3 regions of the Saccharothrix violaceirubra genome follow, and region 1 is predicted to be linked to each of the others. Evidence: riboswitches for the same ligand, from Rfam matches in the RefSeq annotation. Region 1 holds a riboswitch; each other region holds the start of a gene.
The links. A riboswitch is a leader RNA that binds a small molecule or an ion and turns the genes downstream of it on or off. The one in region 1 is predicted to bind glycine.
Positions count from the first base shown of each region.

Region 2: it holds a riboswitch for glycine, as region 1 does, so the genes downstream of both, gcvT (glycine cleavage system aminomethyltransferase GcvT) here and gcvP (aminomethyl-transferring glycine dehydrogenase) in region 1, are expected to answer to the same signal.
Region 3: it holds a riboswitch for glycine, as region 1 does, so the genes downstream of both, gcvH (glycine cleavage system protein GcvH) here and gcvP (aminomethyl-transferring glycine dehydrogenase) in region 1, are expected to answer to the same signal.

Region 1 is NZ_JACHJS010000001.1:1,790,918-1,796,373, forward strand. It holds gene F4559_RS08985 (bifunctional nuclease family protein) at 1-2, shown strand, start outside; gene F4559_RS08990 (MerR family transcriptional regulator) at 527-1,093, shown strand; glycine riboswitch at 1,248-1,346, shown strand; gene gcvP (aminomethyl-transferring glycine dehydrogenase) at 1,502-4,393, shown strand; gene F4559_RS09000 (DUF3224 domain-containing protein) at 4,509-4,907, opposite strand; gene F4559_RS09005 (helix-turn-helix transcriptional regulator) at 4,965-5,456, shown strand, end outside.
Region 2 is NZ_JACHJS010000001.1:1,544,700-1,550,155, reverse strand. It holds gene F4559_RS07790 (SAM-dependent methyltransferase) at 1-483, opposite strand, end outside; gene F4559_RS07785 (malonic semialdehyde reductase) at 603-1,211, opposite strand; gene glyA (serine hydroxymethyltransferase) at 1,297-2,562, opposite strand; gene gcvT (glycine cleavage system aminomethyltransferase GcvT) at 2,578-3,750, opposite strand; glycine riboswitch at 3,777-3,864, opposite strand; glycine riboswitch at 3,866-3,954, opposite strand; gene F4559_RS07770 (DUF3817 domain-containing protein) at 4,012-4,314, opposite strand; gene F4559_RS07765 (hypothetical protein) at 4,319-4,702, opposite strand; gene F4559_RS07760 (helix-turn-helix transcriptional regulator) at 4,933-5,418, opposite strand.
Region 3 is NZ_JACHJS010000001.1:632,627-638,082, reverse strand. It holds gene F4559_RS03145 (hypothetical protein) at 1-665, shown strand, start outside; gene F4559_RS03140 (L-serine ammonia-lyase) at 708-2,066, opposite strand; gene gcvH (glycine cleavage system protein GcvH) at 2,073-2,453, opposite strand; glycine riboswitch at 2,574-2,666, opposite strand; gene ald (alanine dehydrogenase) at 2,867-3,973, shown strand; gene F4559_RS03125 (hypothetical protein) at 4,303-4,485, shown strand; gene F4559_RS03120 (hypothetical protein) at 4,491-4,856, shown strand; gene F4559_RS03115 (ATP-binding cassette domain-containing protein) at 4,905-5,456, shown strand, end outside.

The sequences.
Region 1 (5,456 bases):
GATCCGGCCGGGTTTCCGCCGGTTTTCGCACGCCGACGGCATTCCGGTATTCCCGAATGCCGGTTTCGTGCTGTCCGGACGTCGATCCGGAGTGCCCGAACGCACAACTCAAGGTGCCCGAACGCATAACTCGCGGTGTCGGAGTGCATGACTCGCGTAGGTGCCGCGGCGCGTGGTGCTGTCCACGCGTGCGAGGGCGGTTCGGCTGTTGGGTGGAACTGCCCTCGCACGCGGTTGCGGTGTGTTGTGGATCAACCCCGCGTGGCACCCCCCGGTGTCACTCTTATGGATTACAGAATCGCCGGAGATGTTCGCTAAACGATCACTAAACGTCACCCAAATGGGTTACATCCAACGGCGGTCTCAACCTCTACCTCAGCTTGAGTCAAACCCGCTCCGCGCGTCGCGTTGACCTGCCCCCCACCCCGTCTTACCGTCAAACGCGGGTGGAGGCGCTACTCGACGCAGTTCGGTGGCGGCTCCGCGAGGTCACCGGCCGGTCAGGCCGGACCGAGGGGAGGCAGGCGTGGTCGAGGAAGCGGCTATCCGGGCCGGAACCGGCGAACAGGGCGAGCTGTTCCCCGACTCCTCGCTGCCGGACGAGCTGGTCGGCTACCGCGGGCCGGCCGCGTGCCAGATCGCGGGCATCACCTATCGCCAGCTCGACTACTGGGCGCGCACCGGCCTGGTCAACCCGACCATAAGGAGTGCGCACGGGTCGGGCAGCCAACGGCTCTACTCGTTCAAGGACCTGCTGGTCCTCAAGGTCGTCAAGAGACTCCTCGACACCGGGGTGTCGCTGCAGAACATCCGGGTCGCCGTCGACCACCTGCGCCAACGCGGGGTGCAGGACCTGGCCAGGATCACGTTGTTCAGCGACGGCACGACCGTCTACGAGTGCACGTCGCCGGAAGAGGTGGTCGACCTGCTCCAGGGCGGCCAGGGCGTCTTCGGCATCGCGGTCAGCGGCGCCATGCGGGAGATCAGCGGCTCCATCCACGAGTTCCCGGCCGAGCGCGCCGACGGCGTGGTGGTCGACCAACCCTCGGACGACGAACTGTCCCGCCGCCGGCGTACCCGCGCGACCGGCTGACGACGACACCGCGCGCACCGGTCGACCGGACGTCGTGACGCCCTGCCACCGGTCCCGCACGGGTGGTCCGGCCCTGCCGGTCACCTGCTGAGATCCACGTCGCGCCGGCGTGAACGGCGGTGTCCTGCCAGGTTACGATCCTCCGGTAGTCGCTCGACCCCGCGCGGGAGAGCCCGGAACCGGCAACGGGTCCGGCGCCGAAGGAGCAAATCCTCCCCGGAACCTCTCAGGCACAAAGAACCGCGCGGGTGAGACGCCTCTGGAAAGCGGGTCGGGCGACCGGCCCCGCCGACGGTGCAAGCCCCTGGGGACAGGGGTGAAGCTCTCAGGCGCCCCGGCTCGGGGCGAAGACAGAGGGGGAGGGCAACGGCAGAAGTGTGTCCGTAGCCCTCAGCGAAAGGCGACCCCATGACGCAGGACCGCATTCCCCTTGCCGGGCTGGAGCACGGCACGCCCTTCGCCGACCGGCACGTCGGTCCGCGTCCGGCCGAACTCGCCCGCATCCTCGACGTCGTCGGCGTCGGCTCGCTGGAGGAACTGGCCCAGCGCGCCGTGCCCGAGTCGATCCGGGAGCGCGACCTCGTCCTGGACCTGCCCGCGCCCGCCACCGAGACCGAGGCGCTCGCCGAGCTGCGGGCCCTGGCCGCGCGCAACCGCACCCTGACGCAGATGATCGGCCTGGGCTACCACGGCACGATCACGCCGCCGGTGATCCGCCGCAACGTGCTGGAGAACCCGGCCTGGTACACCGCCTACACGCCCTACCAGCCGGAGATCTCGCAGGGCCGGCTGGAGGCGCTGCTCAACTTCCAGACCGCCGTCGGCGACCTGACCGGCCTGCCCGTGGCCAACGCGTCCATGCTCGACGAGTCGACCGCCGCCGCCGAGGCCATGACGCTGGTGCGCCGCGCCGGCCGGTCGAAGTCGGACAAGTTCGTCGTGGACGTCGACACGCTGCCGCAGACGCTGGCCGTGATCGAGACCCGCGCCGAGCCGCTGGGCATCGAGATCGTCGTCGCCGACCTGTCGCAGGGCATCGAGGGCCTGGGCCTGGGCGGCGACTTCTTCGGCGTGCTGCTGGGCTACCCCGGCACGTCCGGTGTGGTCCGCGACCACGAGCGGCTGATCGCCGAGATCCACCAGGCCGACGCGCAGGCGGTCGTGGCCGCCGACCTGCTCGCGTTGACGCTGCTGCGCCCGCCCGGCGAGATCGGTGCGGACGTCGTCGTCGGCACCACGCAGCGGTTCGGCGTGCCCATGGGCTTCGGCGGGCCGCACGCCGGGTACATGGCCGTGCGCCAGGGCCTGGAGCGCCAGTTGCCCGGCCGCCTGGTCGGCGTGTCGGTCGACGCGGACGGCTCGCTCGCGTACCGGCTCGCGTTGCAGACCCGTGAGCAGCACATCCGCCGGGAGAAGGCCACCAGCAACATCTGCACCGCCCAGGTGCTGCTCGCGGTGATCGCGTCGATGTACGCGGTCTACCACGGCCCCGACGGGCTGCGGACGATCGCGACCCGCGCGCACCGGATGGCCACCGTGCTCGCCGCCGGGCTGTGCGAGAACGGCGTCGACGTCGTGCACGGCGAGTTCTTCGACACCGTGCGCGTGCGGGTCGAGGGCCGCGCGGCCGAGGTGGTCGCGGCGGCCCGCGAGCGCGGCGTGAACCTGTGGCGTGTGGACGACGACGTCGTGCAGATCGCGTGCGACGAGACCACGACCCGGGCGCACCTGGCGGCGGTGTGGGCGGCGTTCGGCGTGACCGTGTCCGATGTGGACGGTCTGGACGCGGACACCGCCGACGGCATCCCCGCCGACCTGCGCCGCACCACGGACTTCCTGACCCACCCGGTGTTCCACGCGCACCGCTCCGAGACCGCGCTGCTGCGCTACCTGCGGGCGTTGTCCGACAAGGACGTCGCGCTGGACCGCAGCATGATCCCGCTCGGCTCGTGCACCATGAAGCTCAACGCCACGGCCGAGATGGAACCGATCACCTGGCCCGAGTTCGCCGACCTGCACCCGTTCGCGCCCGCCGAGGACGCCGAGGGCCTGCTGGCGTTGATCACGGACCTGGAGACGTGGCTGGCCGAGGTCACCGGGTACGACGCGGTGTCGTTGCAGCCCAACGCGGGCAGCCAGGGCGAGTTCGCCGGCCTGCTGGCGATCCGCGCCTACCACCGCGACCAGGGGCAGGCCGAGCGCGACGTGTGCCTGATCCCGTCGTCGGCGCACGGCACGAACGCCGCGTCGGCGGTCATGGCCGGCATGCGCGTGGTGGTCGTGAAGTGTGACGAGCGCGGCAACATCGACCTGGACCACCTGCGCGCGACCGTCGACGAACACCGCGCCGACCTCGCCGCGATCATGATCACCTACCCGTCGACGCACGGCGTGTACGAGGACACCGTGCGCGAGGTGTGCGGCCTGGTGCACGACGCGGGCGGCCAGGTGTACGTGGACGGTGCGAACCTCAACGCGTTGATCGGCTTGGCGCAGTACGGCAAGTTCGGGTCGGACGTGTCGCACCTGAACCTGCACAAGACGTTCTGCATCCCGCACGGCGGCGGCGGTCCGGGCGTCGGCCCGATCGGTGTGCGGTCGCACCTGGCACCGTTCCTGCCCAACCACCCGTTGCAGCCGGCCGCCGGTCCGGTCACCGGTGTCGGCCCGATCAGCGGTGCGCCGTGGGGTTCGGCGTCGATCCTGCCGATCTCGTGGGCGTACGTGCGGATGATGGGCGCCGACGGCCTGCGCCGGGCGACGCTGACGGCCGTGGCGGCGGCGAACTACGTGGCCCGCCGCCTCGACGAGCACTTCCCGGTGCTCTACACCGGCGAGGGCGGTTTCGTGGCGCACGAGTGCATCCTCGACCTGCGCCCGTTGACGAAGGCGACCGGCGTGACCGTGGACGACGTGGCCAAGCGCCTGGCCGATTACGGTCTCCACGCGCCCACCATGTCGTTCCCGGTCGCGGGCACCCTGATGGTGGAGCCCACGGAAAGCGAGGACCTGGCGGAGATCGACCGGTTCATCGACGCCATGATCGCGATCCGGCACGAGATCGACCGCGTGGGCGCCGGCGAGTGGCCGGTGGACGACAACCCGCTGCGCAACGCCCCGCACACGGCGGCGTCGGTGACGACGGGGGAGTGGGCGCACCCGTACAGCCGTGAGGTCGCGGTGTTCCCGACGGGCACCTCGGGCCCGAAGATCTGGCCCCCGGTGCGCCGCATCGACGGCGCCAAGGGCGACCGCAACCTGGTCTGCTCGTGCCCGCCTTTGACCGCGTACAGCAACTGATCCGTTGGTCGGGTCCTGGGCGGGCCACTCCCGCCCAGGACCCGGGTCACCCGTTCGAGGGTGCCTGAGTGCGTATTTCGGGGTGCCTGGGTGGAGGACTCGCGAGCTGAGGGATTCAGAGGGTGTAGTCGAGGGTCAGGGTGCCGGGCGAGTCCTGGCGCCACGTGATCGTGCCCGACCCCGTCACCCCGACCAGCCCACCGGTCCCGGAGAGGATCTTCACGGTCCCGGACGCCACTCCGTCCCGGTACCCGCCGTCGTGGTGGAGCACGAGAGTCCCGGTAACGCCACCCAACGACCCGGTCACCACCTCGATTCCCACGGACACGCACGACAGATCGTCCGGATAGGACATGAGGAAGTGGTTCTCGCCCGTCCCCTCCAGATCCCCCGTGTACACGGCGGTCATCCGCCCACGAGTCCGCTTGGGTCCGCTGACCTCGTCGTAGTTGCGACCGTCCCAGGTGCGTTCTTCCCAGGAACCCACGGTGGCCGTGCTGTGTGCGGTGCTCATGCGCGAAAGTCTGCCGCCCATACCTGACAAAGAAGGTCAGGTATGCACAATGGAGTGATGCGCGCCGGCCGCCTGCTCTCCCTCCTGCTCCTCCTCCAGGCCAGGGGCCGGATGACGGCCGGCGAACTGGCCGACGAGCTGGAGGTCTCCGTTCGCACGGTCTACCGCGACGTGGAGGCCCTGGGCGCGGCCGGCATCCCGGTCTACGCCGACCGCGGCCCGGCCGGCGGCTACCGCCTGCTCGACGGCTACCGGACCCGCCTGACCGGCTTCACCTCGGCGGAGGCCGATTCGCTGTTCCTCGCCGGCCTGCCCGGCCCGGCCGCCGAACTGGGCCTGGGCGCGGTCGTGGCGGCGGCCCGGACCAAGCTGCGGGCGGCCCTGCCGGACGGCCTGCGGGAACGCTCCGACCGGATCGCCGAGCGGTTCCACCTGGACGCGCCGGGCTGGTTCCGGTCCGGCGAGTCCGCACCGCACCTGGAGACCGTGGCCGACGCCGTGTGGAACCGACGCCGGCTGTGGTTGCGCTACCGCCGCTGGGGTTCCCGA
Region 2 (5,456 bases), 250 kb from region 1:
GCTCGGGTCGAGTACGAGGCGGTAGAACTCGTTGCTCAGGTCGTAGTGGTGCGAGATCGCCGCCGCGTCGCGTCGTCGCGTGTGCAACCGTCCGCTCAACCGCGCCTCCTCGCCCGGCGGTGCCGGACGCGGACCGATCGCGCGCAGCCGCAACGCCGTGCCCAGTGCGCCGACCACGTCCGCCGCGCGCGGTTTGCGCAACGCACCGCCACGCGCCAGTTCCCAGAACCGCTTGAGCCCCTCGGTGAGGTCGCCCTCCACGTCGAGTTCGCCGCTCACGTACGCACGCGACAACCCCAGCTCGTCCGGGTTCCACAGCAGGCGACGCAACGCGCGCCGGGAACGGATCACGGCCACCGGCCCGTCCTGCGGACCGGCGGTGCTCCCGTCCCACGCCCGCAGCCCGATCGGCAACCGCGTACCCAGCAGGCGTTCGACGACGCCGGCGAGTGCACCGGCGACGCCGGTGGTCGTGACAGCCACTGTCTTCCTCCTCGCGAGAGACGACCGCTGTCACGTATTCGTCCACGCGCACCGACCCGGTTCACGAAAAGATCCCCGTCGCGGGGAGTGCGACGGGGACCTGTCCGTGTAACGGTCGATCAGACCTCGCTGACGACCTCGTCGTGCTCCAGGCGCAGCAACCGACCGAACGTGCCGGAGTGGTCCGGGTGGCCGATGTTGACGATCACCAGCGGCTGGAGCGTCGTGTCGGCGAGGAACTCCTGACGCACGCCCTCCGCGTCGAAGCCCGACATCGGACCGGCGGCCAGACCCGCGGCGCGCACGCCGAGGATGAAGTAGCCGATCTGGAGACCCGCGTTGAGCCGCGCCACGGAGTCGCGCACGTCGAGCTTGTCGGCGAACAGGTCACGCGCGCCCTCGAAGTGCGGGAACGTCCGCGGGAAGTGCTCGTGGAACGAGGTGTCGGCCGCCAGGATCGCCACCACCGGCGCGGACGCGGTCTTCGCCCGGTTGCCCTCGCCCAGGTGCGGCAGCAGCCGCTCGCGCGAACCCTCGCCCCGCACGTAGACGATGCGCAGCGGCTGGTTGTTCATGCTGGTCGGACCCCACTTGACCAGCTCGTACACCTGGCGCAGCTGCTCGTCGGTCACCGGCTCGTCGGTGAACGCGTTCGCCGTGCGCGCACCGGTGAAGAGCAGGTCCTGCGCTTCGGGGGAAAGCGCGAGCGTGTCGAGGGAGGCGGACATGGTTCCTCTATTCAGGTCGTCCCGTACGCGGTTGCGCACGGGACAACCCCGACCGCTGCCGACCTATTTCACCCAGTGGCCCGACTCACAGGGTGGAGTAGAGCGGGAACTTCGCCGCCAGCACCTCGACGCGTCCCCGCAGCCCGTCCAGGTCGGCGGTCGGCAGCAGGGCGTTCGCGATGATGTCGGCGACCTCGGCGAAGTCGTCCGCGCCGAACCCGCGCGTGGCCAGCGCGGGCGTGCCGATCCGCAGGCCCGACGTGACCATCGGCGGACGCGGGTCGTTGGGCACGGCGTTGCGGTTGACCGTGATGCCGACCTCGTGCAGCCGGTCCTCGGCCTGCTGACCGTCCAGCTCCGAGTCCACCAGGTCGACCAGGACGAGGTGGACGTCCGTGCCGCCGGTGAGGACCTTCACGCCCACGGCCGCCACGTCCTCGCGGGCGAGCCGGTCGGCGAGGATGCGCGCGCCCTCCAGCGTGCGGCGCTGGCGGTCGGCGAACTCCGGCGACGCGGCGTGCTTGAACGCCACGGCCTTGCCCGCGATCACATGCTCCAGCGGACCGCCCTGCTGGCCGGGGAACACCGCCGAGTTGATCTTCTTGGCGATGTCGGCGTCGTTGGACAAGATCACGCCGCCGCGCGGGCCACCGAGCGTCTTGTGCGTGGTCGTGGTCACGACGTGCGCGTGCGGCACCGGGCTGGGGTGCAGCCCGGCGGCGACCAGACCGGCGAAGTGCGCCATGTCGACCATCAGGTACGCGTCGACCGCGTCGGCGATCCGGCGGAACCCGGCGAAGTCGAGCTGCCGCGGGTACGCCGACCAGCCGGCGACGATCAGCTTCGGCCGGTGCTCCAGCGCCAGCGCCTCGACCTCGGCCATGTCGACCACGCCATCCGAGTCGCCGACGTGGTAGGGCACCACGTTGTAGAGCTTGCCGGAAAAGTTGATCTTCATGCCGTGGGTGAGGTGGCCACCGTGCGCCAGGCTCAGACCCAGGATCGTGTCGCCCGGCTTGAGCAGCGCGAACATCGCCGCCGCGTTGGCCTGCGCGCCCGAGTGCGGCTGCACGTTGGCGAACCCGGCGCCGAACAGCTCCTTGACGCGCGCGATCGCCAGCCGCTCGACCACGTCGACGTGCTCGCAGCCGCCGTAGTAGCGACGGCCCGGGTAGCCCTCGGCGTACTTGTTGGTCAGCACCGAGCCCTGGGCCTGGAGCACCGACACGGGGGTGAAGTTCTCCGAAGCGATCATCTCCAGGGTGGACCGCTGCCGCCCCAGCTCGGCGGCCACCGCCTGCGCCACCTCGGGGTCGAACTCCGCGAGGGAGGTGTTGAAGTGCTCGGACATCGGTCTGGGATCTCCCTAAGAGTTGCGCTTGTAGAACGGCAGAGCGACGACCTCGACCGGTTCCCGACGGCCGCGGACGTCCACCGCCAGTCCGGTGCCCGGCGTCGCGTGCTCCTTGGCGACGTAGGCCATCGCGATCGAGTAGCCCAGCGTCGGCGACAACGCCCCGCTGGTCACCTCGCCGACCACCGCGCCGGACGCGTCCACCACGGGGTAACCGTGCCGGGGCGCGCGACGTGACGCGGTCTTGAGGCCGACCAGGGTGGTGTCGGCCTCGACGTCGGCGAGTGCTTCCCGGCCCACGAAGTCGCCGGGCTTGTCCAGCTTGACGACGCGGCCGAGGTTGGCGTGGAACGGGGTGCGCCCGGTGCCCAGCTCGTTGCCGTACAACGGCATCCCGGCCTCCAGCCGCAATGTGTCGCGGCAACCGAGGCCCGCGGGCTTGAGGTCGTGGGCCTTGCCCGCCTCCAGCAGCGCACGCCACACGTGCGGCGCGTCGTCCGGCGCGACGAACAGCTCGAAGCCGTCCTCGCCGGTGTAGCCGGTGCGGGCCAGCAGCACGGATCTGCCCGCGACGGTCGACGGGTACGACGCGTAGTACTTGACCGTGTCCAGGTCCGTGTCCGTCAGCCCGGCCAGGACGCGCACCGACGCCGGACCCTGCACGGCCAGCAGCGCGTAGTCCGTCGACCGGTCCGCGACCTCGACGTCGAAGCCCTTCGCCCGCTCCACCAGCGCCTCGTGCACGACGGCGACGTTGGACGCGTTCGCGACGACCAGGTACTCCAGGTCGCCGAGCCGGTAGACGATCAGGTCGTCGAGCACGCCGCCGTCGGCCCGGCAGATCATGGTGTAGCGGGCCCGACCGACGCCGATCGCGGACGAGTGGCCGACGAGCGCGTGGTCGAGCGCGGCGCCCGCCTGCGGACCGGTGAGCGTGATCTCACCCATGTGGGTCAGGTCGAACAGGCCCGCGGTCGTACGCACGGCGTGGTGCTCGGCCAACTCGCTGTCGTAGCGCAACGGCATGCGCCATCCCGCGAAATCGGTGAAGTGGGCGCCGAGCGCCTCGTGTTCGGCGTGCAGCGGCGTCCGACGGCTGTCCACGGGGTCCTCCCTGGTGGCGGGCACGGCAGTGGCGCCGACCGGGTCGGTCGGCTTGCCGGTACGAAGGATGACACGGTCCATCGGAGACTCCTCGTCCTGAGTGAGCCTCCCCCTCTGTCATGAGCCTGAGAGCTTCGTCGCGCGGGCGCGACTTGCACCGTGGGCGAGGCGCCGGGCGCCTGCTTTCCAGAGTTGCCTTCGTCGGGCGGTAGCTGTGCCTGAGAGATTCCGGGGAGGAGTTGCTCCTTCGGCGCCCCTGGTCGGGGACTCTCCCGCGCGACATCGACGGCCGTGTTCAGTTGACTTGCCCAGACGCTAGGCGCGGGGCGGCACACCGGTCAACTACAGGGACTTGCCGGCACGGACGCTGTCGACGACTTTGCGTTCGGCGTAGAAGGACACGAACGGGATCGTGCCGGCCACCAGCACCAGGGCCGTGCCCTTGAGCGACCAGCGGCCCTTGAGCGCGAGGTCGACGGCGGCCACCAGGTAGACGGCGTAGAGGAAGCCGTGGACGGGTCCGACGACGGCCATCATGCCGGGGTTGTCGCCGAGGTACTTCACCAGCATGGCGAACACGAGCCCGAGCAGGCCGACGCCGACCACGTAGGCCATCACCCGGAACCGGCTCAACGCACCGCTCATCGCCCTACCGACCGCCTTCGCTCACCGCTTGGTCCCGCGCGTTCAGTTCGGCGAGGAAGCGGTTGTACGCCGCGTGCTCGTCGTCCTCGTCGTCGTGCGCGGACGTCCTGACGGGGTCCACCGTAACCGCAGGCCGGACGTCGGCGACCACCGGCTCCGGGACGTCCCGGTCGGTACGACGGGCGTCGAGGCGGCGGATGCGCCACACCATGAACAGGGGGAACAGGCCGAAGAGCGGCCATTGGAAGACGTAGCCGAGGTTCTGGAACGTGCCACCGGCCTCGGAGAAGCGCTCCCACTGCCAGTAGGCCAGACCGCAGCACACCACCAGGGAGAGCACGCAGACGGCCGCGATCATCAGCCGTTTGGGGGTGATGAGGCCGGTCATGACCTCAGGGTACTTGCTCGGACTACCGCGCCCGTCGGCGCGGCTCGTCCACTTCCAGGGGTTGCGGCACGGATCGGTTTCGACGCCACACGGGAGGCATGGCTCCGACCCGGACACCGCGGGAATGTCGACCTTCTACGGGGCTTGGGCTCCCGAGCGCGGCAGGGAGCCCGTTCCCCCTTGGGCGTTCGCGGACTCCGCGGCCGAGTCCGTGCCCGACACGCGATCCGTCAGGCGACGCCGTCCCGGCGTTGCCTCTGCAACCTGGCCACGCACCAGGCCGCCGCACTACCCCGACGCAGGTGCTGGAGCACCGTCATCGGACCGAGGCGCCGACCGAGGTCGGCGGGCGTGAGCCCGGCCGCCCGGTAGTCGAGCGCGCGCTGGTCCAGCGGGCTGATGCCCGCGTCCCACCACGCCTCGGCCTCGGCGAGGTCCCCGACCAGCTGCCAGTAGCTCGCGGCCGCGGCCAGCAGACCCTCGGGCACCTCCGGCGCCCGCTTCCGCATCGCGACGACGTAAGCCGGGTCCGCGGACTCGACCCGCATCACGCCGCGCGCACCACCGGTCGCCCGCTGCACGGGGATCCCCGGGGACTGCGGGGCCTCGGCGAGCCACGCGTCCTTGATCCGGTTCACCTCGCGCAGTTCGGCGTCGTCCGAACGCTCGGCCGCCCATTGCCGCAGCAGCTCGTCGACTCCGGAGTCCTCGACCATTCTGCCTCCTCGTCGGTCGAAGATCAGCCAATGCAGCG
Region 3 (5,456 bases), 1.2 Mb from region 1:
TGCTCGCGTGGCCGTCGATCGCCCTGGGCGTCGTCGGACTGGCGTGCTCGCCGGTGCTCGGCATCAACCGGATCACCGCGATCGTCGCGGGCGTCGGCGTGGTGCTCGGTGTCATCGCGCTGTTCGGCGGACGCAAGCTGCTCGCGACGGTCGGCGTGGTGCTCAGCGTGCTCGCGATCGCGTCCACGGTCGTCGTGCGCACCGGCTCGACCGACGTGGCCACGGTCGGCGGCGGCGCGACCGCGAGCCCGTCGGCCGCGCCCGACGGGCTGACCTGGAACCAGCGGTTCAAGTGGAAGGACGGCCTGGTCGCCGAGATCGCCACGCCGACCGTGTGCACGACCGGCACGTTCGCCGTGCCGCGCAAGATCAACCGCGCGGTCAAGGTCACCATCACGGTCACCAACGGCACCGACCGGCCGTTCGACGCGGCCGTGCTGACCCGCGTCGGCGGCGACGGCAAGTTCGACAACCGCAAGGCCGACCTGATCCAGGACTCCCCCGACGGCGGCTGCGGCGGCGGCGTCGAGACGCAGTCCGTCGCACCGGGCAGCTCGTTCACCTACGACGTGGCCTACTCGGTCAGCCCGCAGACCGGAAAGCTGGAGATCACGCTCCAGCCCGGCTTCAACGCCGACAAAGCGGTCTTCTCCGGCCAGGTGTGACGCGGGTCCGGGCGCCGACCCGATCGGGTCGGCGCCCGGACTTCAGCACTCGATGACGTTCACGGCGAGTCCGCCGCGGGCCGTCTCCTTGTATTTGACCTTCATGTCCCGACCGGTTTCCCGCATGGTCTTGATGACCTTGTCCAGGGACACGAAGTGCGATCCGTCGCCGCGCAACGCCATCCGCGCGGCCGTGATCGCCTTGATCGCCGCCAACGCGTTGCGCTCGATGCACGGGATCTGCACCAGACCGCCGATCGGGTCGCAGGTGAGGCCGAGATTGTGCTCCATCGCGATCTCGGCGGCGTTCTCCACCTGTTCGGGAGTACCGCCCAACACCTCGGCCAATCCGCCGGCCGCCATCGAGCACGCCGAACCGACCTCGCCCTGGCACCCGACCTCGGCACCCGAGATCGACGCGTTCTCCTTGAACAGCACCCCGATCGCGCCCGCCGTGAGCAGGAACCGCACCACGCCGTCGTCCGACGCGCCCGGCACGAACCGGGCGTAGTAGTGCAGCACCGCCGGCACGATGCCGGCCGCGCCGTTGGTCGGTGCCGTGACCACCCGCCCGCCGGCCGCGTTCTCCTCGTTGACCGCGAGCGCGAACAGCGTGACCCAGTCGGTCACCCGCAACGGGTCGGTGGCGAAGTGCTCGGAGGCCAGCCGGTCGCGCAGCTCGGCCGCACGTCGGCGGACCTTCAGCCCGCCCGGCAGCACACCGGTCCGCGTGCAACCGCGTTCGACGCAGTCCTGCATCACCTGCCAGATGTGCAGCAGCGACGAGCGGATCTCCGCCTCGGGCCGCCACACCCGCTCGTTGGCCAGCATCAGCTCGCTGATCGGCGCCCCGGTCTCGCGGGTGCGGGCCAGCAGCTCGTCGCCGCTTCGGAACGGGTGCGGCAGGCGCGTGGCGTCCGCCTTGATCCGGTCCGTGCCGGACGCGGTCTCGTCGACCACGAACCCGCCGCCGACCGAGTAGTACACGGCCTCGTCGACGACCTCGCCGCAGCCGTACGCGGCGAACCGCATCCCGTTGGGGTGCAGCGGCAGGGACTTGCGGCGGTGCATGACCAGATCGGTGTCCTCGGCGAACGCGATCTCGCGCCGACCGCCGAGCGACAGCCGCTTGGACTCCCTGATCACCGCCACGCGGTCGTCGGCCGCCGTGGGGTCGATCTCCTCGGGCCGGTGCCCCTCAAGGCCGAGCAGCACCGCCTTCGGGCTGCCGTGGCCGTGCCCGGTGGCACCGAGCGAGCCGAACAACTCGACGTGGACCCGGTCGACCCGGTCCAGCGGCAGCCGCGCCGCGAACAGGGCCGCGGCCCGCATCGGGCCGACCGTGTGCGAACTCGACGGCCCGATGCCCACGGAGAACAGGTCGAAGACGCTGATCGCCACGGCGGGTCATTCCCGGGTGAAATCCGCGTACTTCGCGGCGGTCAGCAGGCCCTCGGCAGCGGTGACCTCGACCTTGAACAGCCAACCCTCGCCGTACGGGTCGTTGTTGATCCGCGCGGGGTCGTCGACCACGGCCGTGTTCACCTCGACGACCCGACCGGCGACCGGCGCGAACAGGTCGCTCACCGACTTGGTGGACTCCAGCTCGCCGCACACCTCGCCCGCCTTCACGACGGTGCCCGGGTCCGGGAGCTGGACGAACACGATGTCGCCGAGCGAGGACGCGGCGTACGACGTGATGCCTACCGACACGGGATCCCGGGTACCCGGCTTCCAGTCGACCCACTCGTGTTCTTCGGTGTAAAGCAGATGTTCCGGGTAGGTCACGGCAGCGCTCCAAGGTGTCCGAGGTCGGGTCCCCTGCTCTGTCCTGGGACCTGAGAGCTTCACCGCTTCGTCGCGGCTTGCACCGTGGGTGCGCGCGTGTCGCACGCTTTCCAGAGTCGCCTCGCCCGAGCGGTTCTCGCTGCCTGAGAGTGTGCGGGGTGCTTGCTCCTTCGGCGCCCCGGCGCGTGCCGAGGACTCTCCCGCGCGGGTTCTGATGCCTGCATGACGGCATCGCGGCCGGTATTCAGTTGGGTGTCGCCACGCTAGGTGCCCGTCACGACAAGTGTCAACGGACGTCGGCCGTTGTCCGATCGCCACAAACCGGAGGGCCGGCGTTCGTGCTCGCGGCACGATGACAGTTCGAGCCGGGTATCCGACCTTTGGCGTACCGACTGTCGCCGAAGGAGCCCACCGTGCGGATCTCTGTACCCCGCGAGATCAAGAACCACGAGTACCGCGTCGCGCTGACCCCCGCGGGCACGCACGAGCTGACCAACCGCGGTCACGAGGTGTTCGTCGAGGCCGGCGCCGGCCTCGGTTCGGCGATCACCGACGAGGAGTACGTCGCCGCCGGTGCCAAGGTCCTGGCGTCCGCCGACGACGTCTGGGCCGAGGGCGACCTCGTGCTCAAGGTCAAGGAGCCGATCGCGGTCGAGTACCCGCGGCTGCGCAAGGGCCAGGTGCTGTTCACGTACCTGCACCTCGCCGCCGACCTGCCGCTGACCAAGGCGCTGATCGACTCCGGCACCACGGCCGTCGCCTACGAGACCGTGCAGACGCCCAACGGCGCGCTGCCGCTGCTCGCCCCGATGTCCGAGGTCGCGGGCCGGCTCGCGCCCCAGGTCGGCGCGTTCGCCCTGATGAAGCCGTCCGGCGGGCGCGGCGTGCTGCCCGGCGGCGTGCCCGGCGTGCACCCGGCGCGCGTGGTCGTCATCGGCGGCGGCGTCGCGGGCCTCAACGCCGCGACCATCGCCGTCGGCCTCGGCGCCGACGTCGAGATCCTGGACACCAACGTCGACCGGCTGCGCCACATCGACGCGCTCTTCCAGGGCCGGCTGCGCACCGTCACGTCCAACTCGTACTCGATCGAGCAGGCCGTGCGCGACGCCGACCTGGTCATCGGCGCCGTGCTGGTCCCCGGCGCCAAGGCGCCCAAGCTCGTGAGCAACGAGCTGGTGTCGCAGCTCAAGCCGGGCACCGTGCTCGTCGACATCGCGATCGACCAGGGCGGCTGCTTCGCCGACTCCCGGCCGACCACGCACGCCGACCCGACCTACGCCGTGCACGACTCGGTCTTCTACTGCGTGGCCAACATGCCCGGCGCCGTGCCGCGCACGTCGACGTACGCGCTGACCAACGTGACGCTGCCCTACGCGGTGGCGTTGGCGGACAAGGGCTGGCAGACCGCGCTGCGGGCGGACCGCTCGCTCGCGCTCGGCCTGAACGCGCACGAGGGGCTGCTCACCAACGAGCCCGTCGCGCAGGCGCACGACCTGGAGTTCACCGCTTACGAAGCGTGATCGCCGCCGCACCAGGGCGTCCACCCGACCGGTGGGCGCCCTTCGGCGTTTCCGGGCAAAAAGAGGCGACCCGCTCAACCAGCCTGGGGGTCACTGGGAGCGGGCCGCGCAGCCCATCCTAGCGTCGCCGGGGGTGCGGTGCCCAGTGCCGTGCGGGTTTCTTCACCGGCGCTTCGGTATCGGACTCAAGCAAACGAGTGAATTCAGCGGGTAACGGGTAAGTCACGACGTCCATCCGGCCGATGGTGGGACACAGGACCCGACGGCTACGCAGCGCGGCGGACCGGTCGCCCCGCGTGAGCCCCTGACCACCTCGGATCGGAGCACTCATGGCACAACCGCACGGTTGGATCGACTGTCACGACCCGTTCGGGCGCGACCGGTCGATGACCGTCCTCGTCGCGGACGACCGGGTGCTGCTGGTCGCACCACCCGGCGAGTCCGCCGTGATGTCCGTCACGCAGACCCGAAGGCTCCGGGCGCTGCTCGGCCAGGCCGCGAGGCGGATGTGAAAGGCGTGGACGAGACCCTGCGCGACGCCGTCCTGCGCCGACTGGCCCAGCTCGACCAGGCCGTGGCGCACGACGAGGCCGAGTCGCTGGTGCCGCTGGCCCGCACCGGCATCAACCGGCTGGCCGACGGCTGGCGCCTACTGCTCAGCCTGCACCAGCCCGACCCCGACGGCCGCTGCGACTCCTGCCAGGGCGTCCTGCGCAACCGGCGCTGGCCGTGCCGCGTGTGGACGACCGCGCACCGCCACCTCATCGGCGAGGGCGAGACGCATCGTGAGCGGAGGCGCCCGTTGCGCAACCCGTTCACCCGCATACCGGCACAAAGTCGCACGGAAGTGGACACGAAACCACGCCATTCGCTACCTGAATGATCCTCCTAGGGCAGGATGACGCCCGGTAGGAGCATTCGGGAGGGACGCGTGCACGACGGCACTGGCCGCATCGTGGTGCAGAACCTGACCAAGCAGTTCGGTCCGGTCGCAGCGGTGCAGAATCTCAGCTTCACGGTCGAACCCGGGACGGTGACCGGCTTCCTCGGCCCCAACGGCGCGGGCAAAACCACGACCCTGCGCATGCTGCTCGGGCTCGTGACGCCGACCTCCGGGGTCGGTCTGATCAACGGTCGGCCGTTCCACCAGCTCGGCAACCCGGCACGGGTCGTCGGCGCGGTGCTCGAGGCCCAGGGGTTCCACCCCCGGCGCACGGCCCGCAACCACCTGCGGGTGTACGCGGCGGCCATCGGCGTGCCCGACCAGCAGGCCGACCGGGTGCTCGAACTCGTCGGGCTCGGCGCGGCGGCCGACCGTCGGGCGGGCGGGTTCTCGCTGGGCATGAAGCAGCGGCTCGCGCTGGCGACCGCGCTGCTCGGCGACCCGCAGATCCTCGTGCTCGACGAGCCGGCCAACGGCCTCGACCCGGAGGGCATCGCGTGGCTGCGCCAGTTCCTCCAGTCGTACGCGCGCAGCGGCCGG